Regions from separate parts of the Paenibacillus sp. FSL R5-0810 genome, predicted to be linked through region 2. Evidence: riboswitches for the same ligand, from Rfam matches in the RefSeq annotation. Region 2 holds a riboswitch; the other holds the start of a gene.
The links. Region 2 has a riboswitch for thiamine pyrophosphate ahead of tenA (thiaminase II). Riboswitches for the same ligand answer to the same signal wherever they lie in the genome.
Positions count from the first base shown of each region.

Region 1: linked by a shared signal. The riboswitch ahead of MKX76_RS20190 (ABC transporter substrate-binding protein) and the one ahead of tenA (thiaminase II) in region 2 are both predicted to bind thiamine pyrophosphate.

Region 1 covers NZ_JBBOCF010000001.1:4,530,763-4,534,725, reverse strand. The annotation lists gene MKX76_RS20200 (ABC transporter permease) at 156-911, opposite strand; gene MKX76_RS20195 (thiamine-binding protein) at 908-1,201, opposite strand; gene MKX76_RS20190 (ABC transporter substrate-binding protein) at 1,305-2,345, opposite strand; TPP riboswitch at 2,466-2,577, opposite strand; gene MKX76_RS20185 (VOC family protein) at 2,777-3,160, opposite strand; gene MKX76_RS20180 (GGDEF domain-containing protein) at 3,463-3,963, shown strand, end outside.
Region 2 covers NZ_JBBOCF010000001.1:3,830,714-3,834,676, forward strand. The annotation lists gene thiD (bifunctional hydroxymethylpyrimidine kinase/phosphomethylpyrimidine kinase) at 1-315, opposite strand, end outside; gene thiM (hydroxyethylthiazole kinase) at 312-1,163, opposite strand; gene tenA (thiaminase II) at 1,311-2,015, opposite strand; TPP riboswitch at 2,434-2,537, opposite strand; gene MKX76_RS17180 (DUF4179 domain-containing protein) at 2,703-3,963, opposite strand, start outside.

The DNA.
Region 1 (3,963 bases), 700 kb from region 2:
TTTCAACCTTATCTGTAACCTGGATTTGAAAGAACCATTTAAATCTGGGGAGCAGCCGCGATGCTTAGAGGAACTCTGCATGTATTTGCCCCGAATCCCGGTCCAATCGTTCAACTTATGAAGCAGAGAGCATCTATATGGCCAAGCCATGCCAATCAATGCTTCCGGTTCCAGCGGATCAGCCGTTTCTCCAGCAGGGTAATAACGCCTACCATGAGCAGGCTGAGCAGCACGATAACCAGAATGGCCACAAATACGCGATCGGTCCGGTACCCGGATTTTTGCAGCATCATATAATAGCCGATTCCCCGGTCAGACCCGATCCATTCCCCGATGACCGCCCCCATGACCGAATACGTGGCCGCGATCCGAATCCCGGAGAAGATGGATGGCAGCGCGTGCGGAAGCTCCAGCTTGGTGAAGATTTGCCACGGCGTGGCTCCCGTCATCTGCATATAATTCATCATCGTGCGGTCGGTCCGTGCCAGCCCGTCGAGGGCCGCTACGGCTACGGGGAAGAAGCAAACGAGCGTAATGACGATGACCTTCGGCAGCATGCCGAACCCGAACCAGATCATGAGGAGCGGGGCCAAGGCGATGGTCGGCACGTTCTGGCTTAAGATGAGAAGCGGATAAAGGGCTGTTTTGAGAAAAGGTACCCTGTGCAGAGCCAAAGAGAGCAGGAGTCCGATACCGGTTCCGATGGCAAATCCGATCACGGTTAACTTTAGGGTAGCCCAAGTGTGTTCCATAAGTCCCGACGCCCCGGTGATGGCTTCATGCCCGATAGCCGTCGGCGCAGGCAGAATGAATTTCTCGATATCGAACATCCAGACCGCAGCCTGCCACACGATCAAAAAGAAGAGGACCGCCACGACGGGCGGCCATATCGAGCTCCACCAGCTTTTCATGGACGGTATTTCTCCGTGAGCTTATCCATGCTGATGCCCTGCGGATGATGTGCGATTTTGACTTGGGAGATGATGCTCGGACTCCCGGCTTTCACCAGCGCATCATGCATTCGCTCCACGATGCGGAGCAGCTCGGACAGCTCGCCTTCCATCGTTGTTTCCAAAGCATGGACCTCGTATTTGACGCCGGAATCCTGGATTACCTTAATGGCTTCATCCACATAAGGGATGCTGTCTCCGCCGTCCGGCGTACGCGGAATGACTTGAATGCTCAGCAGTGTATTCGCCATGAGTCAATCGTCCTTTCGTATATGGGTTCTCATTTGCACGGCCGTTAAGCCTCATGCCGATGAGCCGCGAAGCAGCATTGCAATGCTGCGGGGAGTGCTTCTCCTATTTGTCAGGCAAAAACTCATTCGTAAACGCGCGCTCCGCGTCCAATTCCTTCTCCAGCAGCTTGCGCTCAAACATCCAGTCGGCATATCCGGACCAAACCTCGGCCTTCTGCTCGCCCCAGCGCGGCGAGTCATCTTGATAGCGCGGGCTGAGCCACTTCTGGCTTTCCAGCACCAGCTCGGCATCCAGGTCGGGAACTGCCTTCGACAGCAGTGCCGCGGCATCTTCCGGATGGTCTATCGCATATTGATAGCCTTTGGACGTTGCGCGCATGAACGCTTTGACAAGCTCCGGGTCATCCGCGATCAGCTTCTCGTTCGTTACGATGACCGGCGTATAATAATCCAGCTGTTCGGAATAATCCTTCACGTAGATCATGTCCAGCGGCTCGCCGCGAAGCTGGGCTTCAATGCCTGTCCAGGCATAGTAGATCCAGGCGAAATCAATATCCCGCTTAACCGCCGTAAAATAATCGGCGTCTCCGATGTTCACGATGTTGACCTTGTTCACATCGGCTCCATCGATCTCCATGATCGATTTCATGACGGCTTCCTCAATCGGAGAGCCCCAGCCTCCGTAGGATTTTCCTTCAAAATCGGAGGCCTTCTGGATGCCCCGATCCTTCGGTGCAGCGAATCCGGACGTATTATGCTGAATGATGGCTGCGATCGAAACCAGCGGCAGCCCCTGTGTCCGGGCGAGCGTTACGCCCTCCTGATAGCTGATGCCGAACGGTACGTTGCCGGAAGCGACCATCGCATCGGTTCCCCCGGAGCCCGGCTGTACGATTTGCACGTTCAGCCCTTCCTCCTCATAATATCCGAGCTCCTTGGCTGCATATAATCCGGTGTGGTTCGTGTTCGCCGACCAGTCCAGCATCAATTGGACATCGCGGAGCTTGGCCGGCTGTTCTCCTTCTCCGGCAGTCTCTTGCTTGCCGGGCGCGCTTCCGCCGTTCTGGCCGCTTGCCCCGCAGGCGGAAGCGACCAGAAGCAGGACGCAGGCGAGCAGCAGAGAGAGCCATGTACGTTGTTTCATCGTGTTTCTCCTCTCCTTATATGTCTTCCATTTTCCGTATTAACTTCATAACAACAACAAAAAACGCCCCGATCGTATCGGAGCGCATGACGGCGTAAGTATATACTACGGCTTATGAACAGCCGCAATCTTATGGCTTCCTACGCTGGCATTACCCAGATCAGGTATAAGGGTCAGTATCTCTATGGGATACACTCTCAGCCGGCCGATTCCAGCTCCCCCGGTATTTATGAAGTTACGGGTTATACTTCCGTTATTATAGACCTACCGGAAGCACCTGTCCAGTACGGGAACGCCCCATGCCTGAAGGCGATTTTCTACGTTCGTATAGGTCGCCGGGATGAGTGGCTGTCCAGGCATGGAAGACCCGAATGATCCAGGCGACCCATAGGAGTCTCTATATGCGGGCGGGCAACCTTAGACCTGGCCTGTTAGCGCTGGAAAAATTCAATCCATTCGCCTTCCGGACCGTGCACGAAGAAATAGCGGTAGCCGTTGGGCAGCGTGACGATTTCCTCATCCAGATGCGGAACGTCCAGCTCCTTCACCCGTGCATATTCCGCTTCAATGTCGTCCGTGCTGACGGCAAAGTGATGCACCGTTCCCTCCGCAGGAAGGGAGTCGCTGTATCCTTGAATCAGCTCGACCTCGGTTTCATCGCTGCCGTTAAAGCCGAGGAAAGCCAGCTGGATGACACCGTTCGTGTGCGTCAGACGGTCCTTGAGCTCAAGGCCGACCACCTTCGTATAGAAAGCGATCGTTGCTTCCAGATCCCTTACGACAATGCCTACATGGTCCAATCGTCTTTGTCCCATTTTACAAGAACCCCTTCCATGAAACTATGCTAGGATATAAAACCAAAGATACGTTGATATGAAAGAATAATACTACATAAACCCCATGTGTCAAGTGGGGATTGAGTGACTACAATCCCGGGACAATTCCGCAAATAACGATTCTACGCGGCCTATATGCCTATAAATATCCAGTTGTTGGGCGCTTCTTTCTTTACTTTTCCTCGGGCTAAAAGTATGATTGGATATGGAAACGCTTTAATTCGAAAGACCTATTCATCATGAATGACCAAGCCTACCTTTTGTTTCAGGGAGGGATATGAATGAGCCCGGGTCCATCCGATTCCATATATATTCGGCTCGCGATTGGATACGCATTGATCCAATGGATATTGGCCCTGTGGATGCCGGACGCTTTATTGCTTCACCGCATCTTAGCCATTATGGCTCCGATAGCCGCATTCGCGTATTTGATCGGGGTGATTGGCAGTCGGTATGAGCAAGGCCATCTTCGCAGATTTTGGCTTCTGATTGCAGCCGGATTGGCCGGCGATGCAATAGGGCGCATCCTGTATGCGGGTGATGAATGGATTGGAGGGGTGTTTGGCGGATCCATCCGGCTGGCGGAACTGTTCTGGAGCTTGGAAGCTCTATTGTTCGCCGGTGCCCTGATTTACCTGTTCAGACGAGTGCAGGGTCCGCTGCGGGGCGCTCGGTTTACCCTGGACATCATCATTGTTGCGATTACCTTGATGACGGTGGGGTGGGAGTATCTCATTAAGCCGGAGATGGAGAGCGGGACGGATACCGTCTGGAGGTCGGCC
Region 2 (3,963 bases):
GACGTTCTCCCAGCCAAACGACCGGATCTTAGCGCTGACCAGGCGGATAACATCCGCATGAAACAGCATCCCGGTCTTTAAGGCGTCCACGCCGATATCGCCGCCCACCGCCTCGATCTGCTCCGCCGCCGCTTCCGGCGGGAGCGGATAGACGCCATGGACGCCCAATGTATTCTGCACCGTTACTGCAGTCAATGCCGACATGCCGAATACGCCCAGCTCCTGGAACGTCTTCAGATCCGCTTGAATACCTGCGCCGCCCCCGCTGTCGGACCCGGCAATCGTCAGCGCTCTCGGAATCCGCGCGTCTGTCATCGGGACACGCTCCCTTCCGTCAGGATGTCCGCTTCGCGGACCGACGCGTGCCCTTCGAGCGAACCGGAGTGGAGCTTTGCAAGCTCATCCAGGAAGGCGATCTGGAAGCTGCCCGGCCCGAGTCCGGCCGTTTGCTCGGCCGCGCGGGCGGCTGCTGCCCCATAGAAGGCAAGGCCAGCCGTCCCCGCCAGCAGCAAATCCGGCTCCACAGCGGCGAAGGCCCCGAGCACGGACGTGAGCAGGCAGCCCGCTCCGGTTACTTTCGTCAGCATCGCATGCCCGCCGCGTATGATTCGCGCCGAAACACCATCGCTGATCACGTCCTCCTCTCCAGTGATAGCCACCACCGTATTTAGCCGCTGTGCAGCCCGCAGGGCCAGCTCTAAGTTCCCGCCGGACGCAGAGTCGTCTGCATCGACCCCCTTGATCACCCGGACTTCGCCGATCAGATTGGCAACCTCGGCCGCATTGCCCCGCACCAGGGAAACCTTCACTTCACGCAGGATCCGCAGCGCAGAAGCGGTCCGAAACGGCGTTGCCCCCGCTCCTACCGGATCGAGGAGGACCGGGACGCCATGCGTATTGGCGGATTGCCCGGCAAGGATCATCGCATCCACTTGTTCGCGGGACAGCGTGCCGATGTTGAGCACGAGCGCTCCGGCAATTTGGGCCATATCCGCCACCTCGTCGGGGGAATATGCCATTACCGGCGACGCGCCCAGCGCGTATAAGCCGTTGGCCGTAAAATTCGTAACCACCACATTGGTCATGTTATGGACAAGAGGCTTCTGCTGCTGCACCTTCGTTAAAAGCCCCGCAAGCTCCGAATCCCATGTATTTCCGCTCATTGCCATCATCCTTTCCCATTCTTTTCTTGGTTTTTGGCATATGACATACGACATATGAAACCCATAATCTCATCTCAACCCGAATTCTGATTCATTCTCAAAATGCATGACCTTTCGTTACCCCTGTCTGTCCCATAACTCAAATGCTCAGCGCCCATACCCCGTGGCATCGACCAACGGCTGGAACGGCACGGGCCATTCCTCCTGCTTGTAAGCCATGTCCCAGAACATATACTCCAGCTGGCAGCTCAGCATAAAATGCTCGCGCATCCGCTCGCGCTCCTTCATCGTCGCTCCTTCCGCCCACGCATCCACACGGCCAAGGAACTTCCCTGCCGCATCCTCTCCGCGATTCCCGTAAAAATGAATCCATTCATGGAACGGATGGGTGCGATCCGGCTTAACTTCATCCAGCAGTCTGCGGCCGATCTCATAATACGTCCACGGACAAGGAAGCAGGACCGCCATAATTTCGCCGAGGGTTCCCTCATGCGCAACGGTCAGCATGTGACGGATATAGTGGTGCGCAGACGGTGCAAGAGGGTAGCCCTGGAGCTGCTCATAGTTCACTCCCGCGACCGAGCAGAAATTTTGATGCGGATGCACCTCGCTGTTGAGGATAAACGCAATCTGTTCGTTGAACGCCGCCATATCCTCCCGGCTCGTGCACTTGGATATGGCGACGCCATAAATGCGAATGTAGGCATTCAAATACTCGAAGTCCTGCTTCACATAGTGAATCAGCTGTTCGCTGTCCAGCTTCCCGGCGGCAATTCCCCGCACGAAGGGATGGTTTACGATCGCCTCGAAAATTCCGTCCGCCTGCTGGCGAAGCTCTTGGGTAAACGTCATGGTTTCCCCCACCTCCATCTTGAAATGAAGAGCAGGAAGTCCTCCTAGCGACCAGGCAATCCCGGTAATCCGGGGATTCGAAGCCAAGCATCCGTTGCATGTCCCGCAAACCTACGCATACCGTGCATCCTTTTCATATCAGCAACGGTTGCATCCGGGAACTTTGCAGATCCGGCAGCCGTTGTACCCGGCTACATGTGTATATCCGGCAACCCTTTATGTACACGGCCAACCCTTTATGCACGGCATATGGCAACCTTGCATGCTGCTAGCTCGTACTCGTGCGCTATCGTGCTGTGCGACGAAGATGCAGGAAATTACGTTTTTCGGAGCATGACAAACAAAGCCGCCCCGAAAAACGGAGCGGCTTCAGCAATAGTCCTCTTGCCCGGCAGAAGCAGGCGCAAAAAGGACTCTATCCGTGAAGGCTCCACTTTCCTACGCTAGTACGAACTAGATCAGGTTCAAAGGGTCCAAGATACGCTCTTGTCTCAGCCGCTGACGGCTCCCCTAGTGGACTTCCTATTCTATTGACTATTACTGTACATAGGTTTAGCGGTGGTGTCAAACGTTTCCGTGTTTGCTGCAATACTCGGTAGATATAACCCCCTAACCCCCTTTTTCCAGAAAAAAAGGTGACCGTTCATGCTTTCATTCGCAAATGCCATCAATTGACCGATGCTTACCTTATTGAAGCGGTATTGTCATTTCGAGCTCTTTCAGGAAAATAGGTTTTTTGTATTCATGGGTGACAAAGACTGGCTGTTGATCCGAATTTAAGGCCGGGAATTCGGTTACGTAAGCATTATTTTTGGCATCAATTAACCTCGTCTTCGTTTCCTCGGAAGGAATGATGTACATGTCCCATGGGTAAAAATTGTACTTGCCTTCCAAATCCTCGAGGATCAACTCGGTTTGCTGAAGGGGGTCAGTGACTTCTTTCCGGTAATGTACGATCGTCTTATCTTTTAAGCGTTCCACTTTCGTCACTAACAGGCGGCCTAATTCCCCTTGAGGAATAATTAGAGGATGATCGGTCGACGGTTCATGCTTCATCGGCACTCTAATTCCATATACCGGCACATCCCCGCGCAAATACGGACGGAACGTAATGGACTTCGGCGTAACAAGAGGTAATTCAAATCGAAAGGTTCCTAACTGGACATGTGTACCGTCTTCGACGTAGCCATCTCCATCCATCTCATAAGGTTTGAACTCCATTCCAGTATCAGTAATAGCTAGGATATCATACATGGGATCTTGCGCTTTAGCTGCCGGCCGCCTGTATACTAGCTCCACGTCCATCGTACCCGTACCGGATTTAAAGCCTATTTTCTTAATCAGCAGGGTGGTTTCTCCATCCGTTGCACTCCTCATCGGCATCCATGATTTCGTTCCGGAAACGGTCTTTTTAATGGGAATTGAAAAATCCCAATGACCTTTAACTCCGTCCACGTTTGCTACCTCGATCGTTAGTTCGAATTCATCCGGTAACTTCTGTTTGAATGGCAGCAAGCTGATTTGTCCAATTCCTGTTTGGCTATCAATAGGTAGAGGACCGCTGCCACCGACACGGTCTGCGTATGGCTTGCCGTCAATTTTGAATTTGATTCCGTCTATGAAACCATGCCTACCGGAGAATCCATCCTCAACCTGTTGTATATAACCGATGGAGAGACGATCACCGTCATACATCACCTCTTGAATTTGCAGCGTAATCCCGTTGTCGCTCACAGCTTGCAAGACTTGCGCCGTCATTCCATTTTCAGAAGCTGTTTTCAAGGCTGTTTCGCGAACGTACTGGTGCTGCTCCTGACGCTGGAAAACAGAACCTACGAACGGTATTTCTTGTAGTACGGATGCCATAATAGGGGAGACGAAGCCGCTGCCGAGTATCACTACACAGGCCACAAGGGTTACGACTGCGGTTAGCGACAAGCGGCGGATA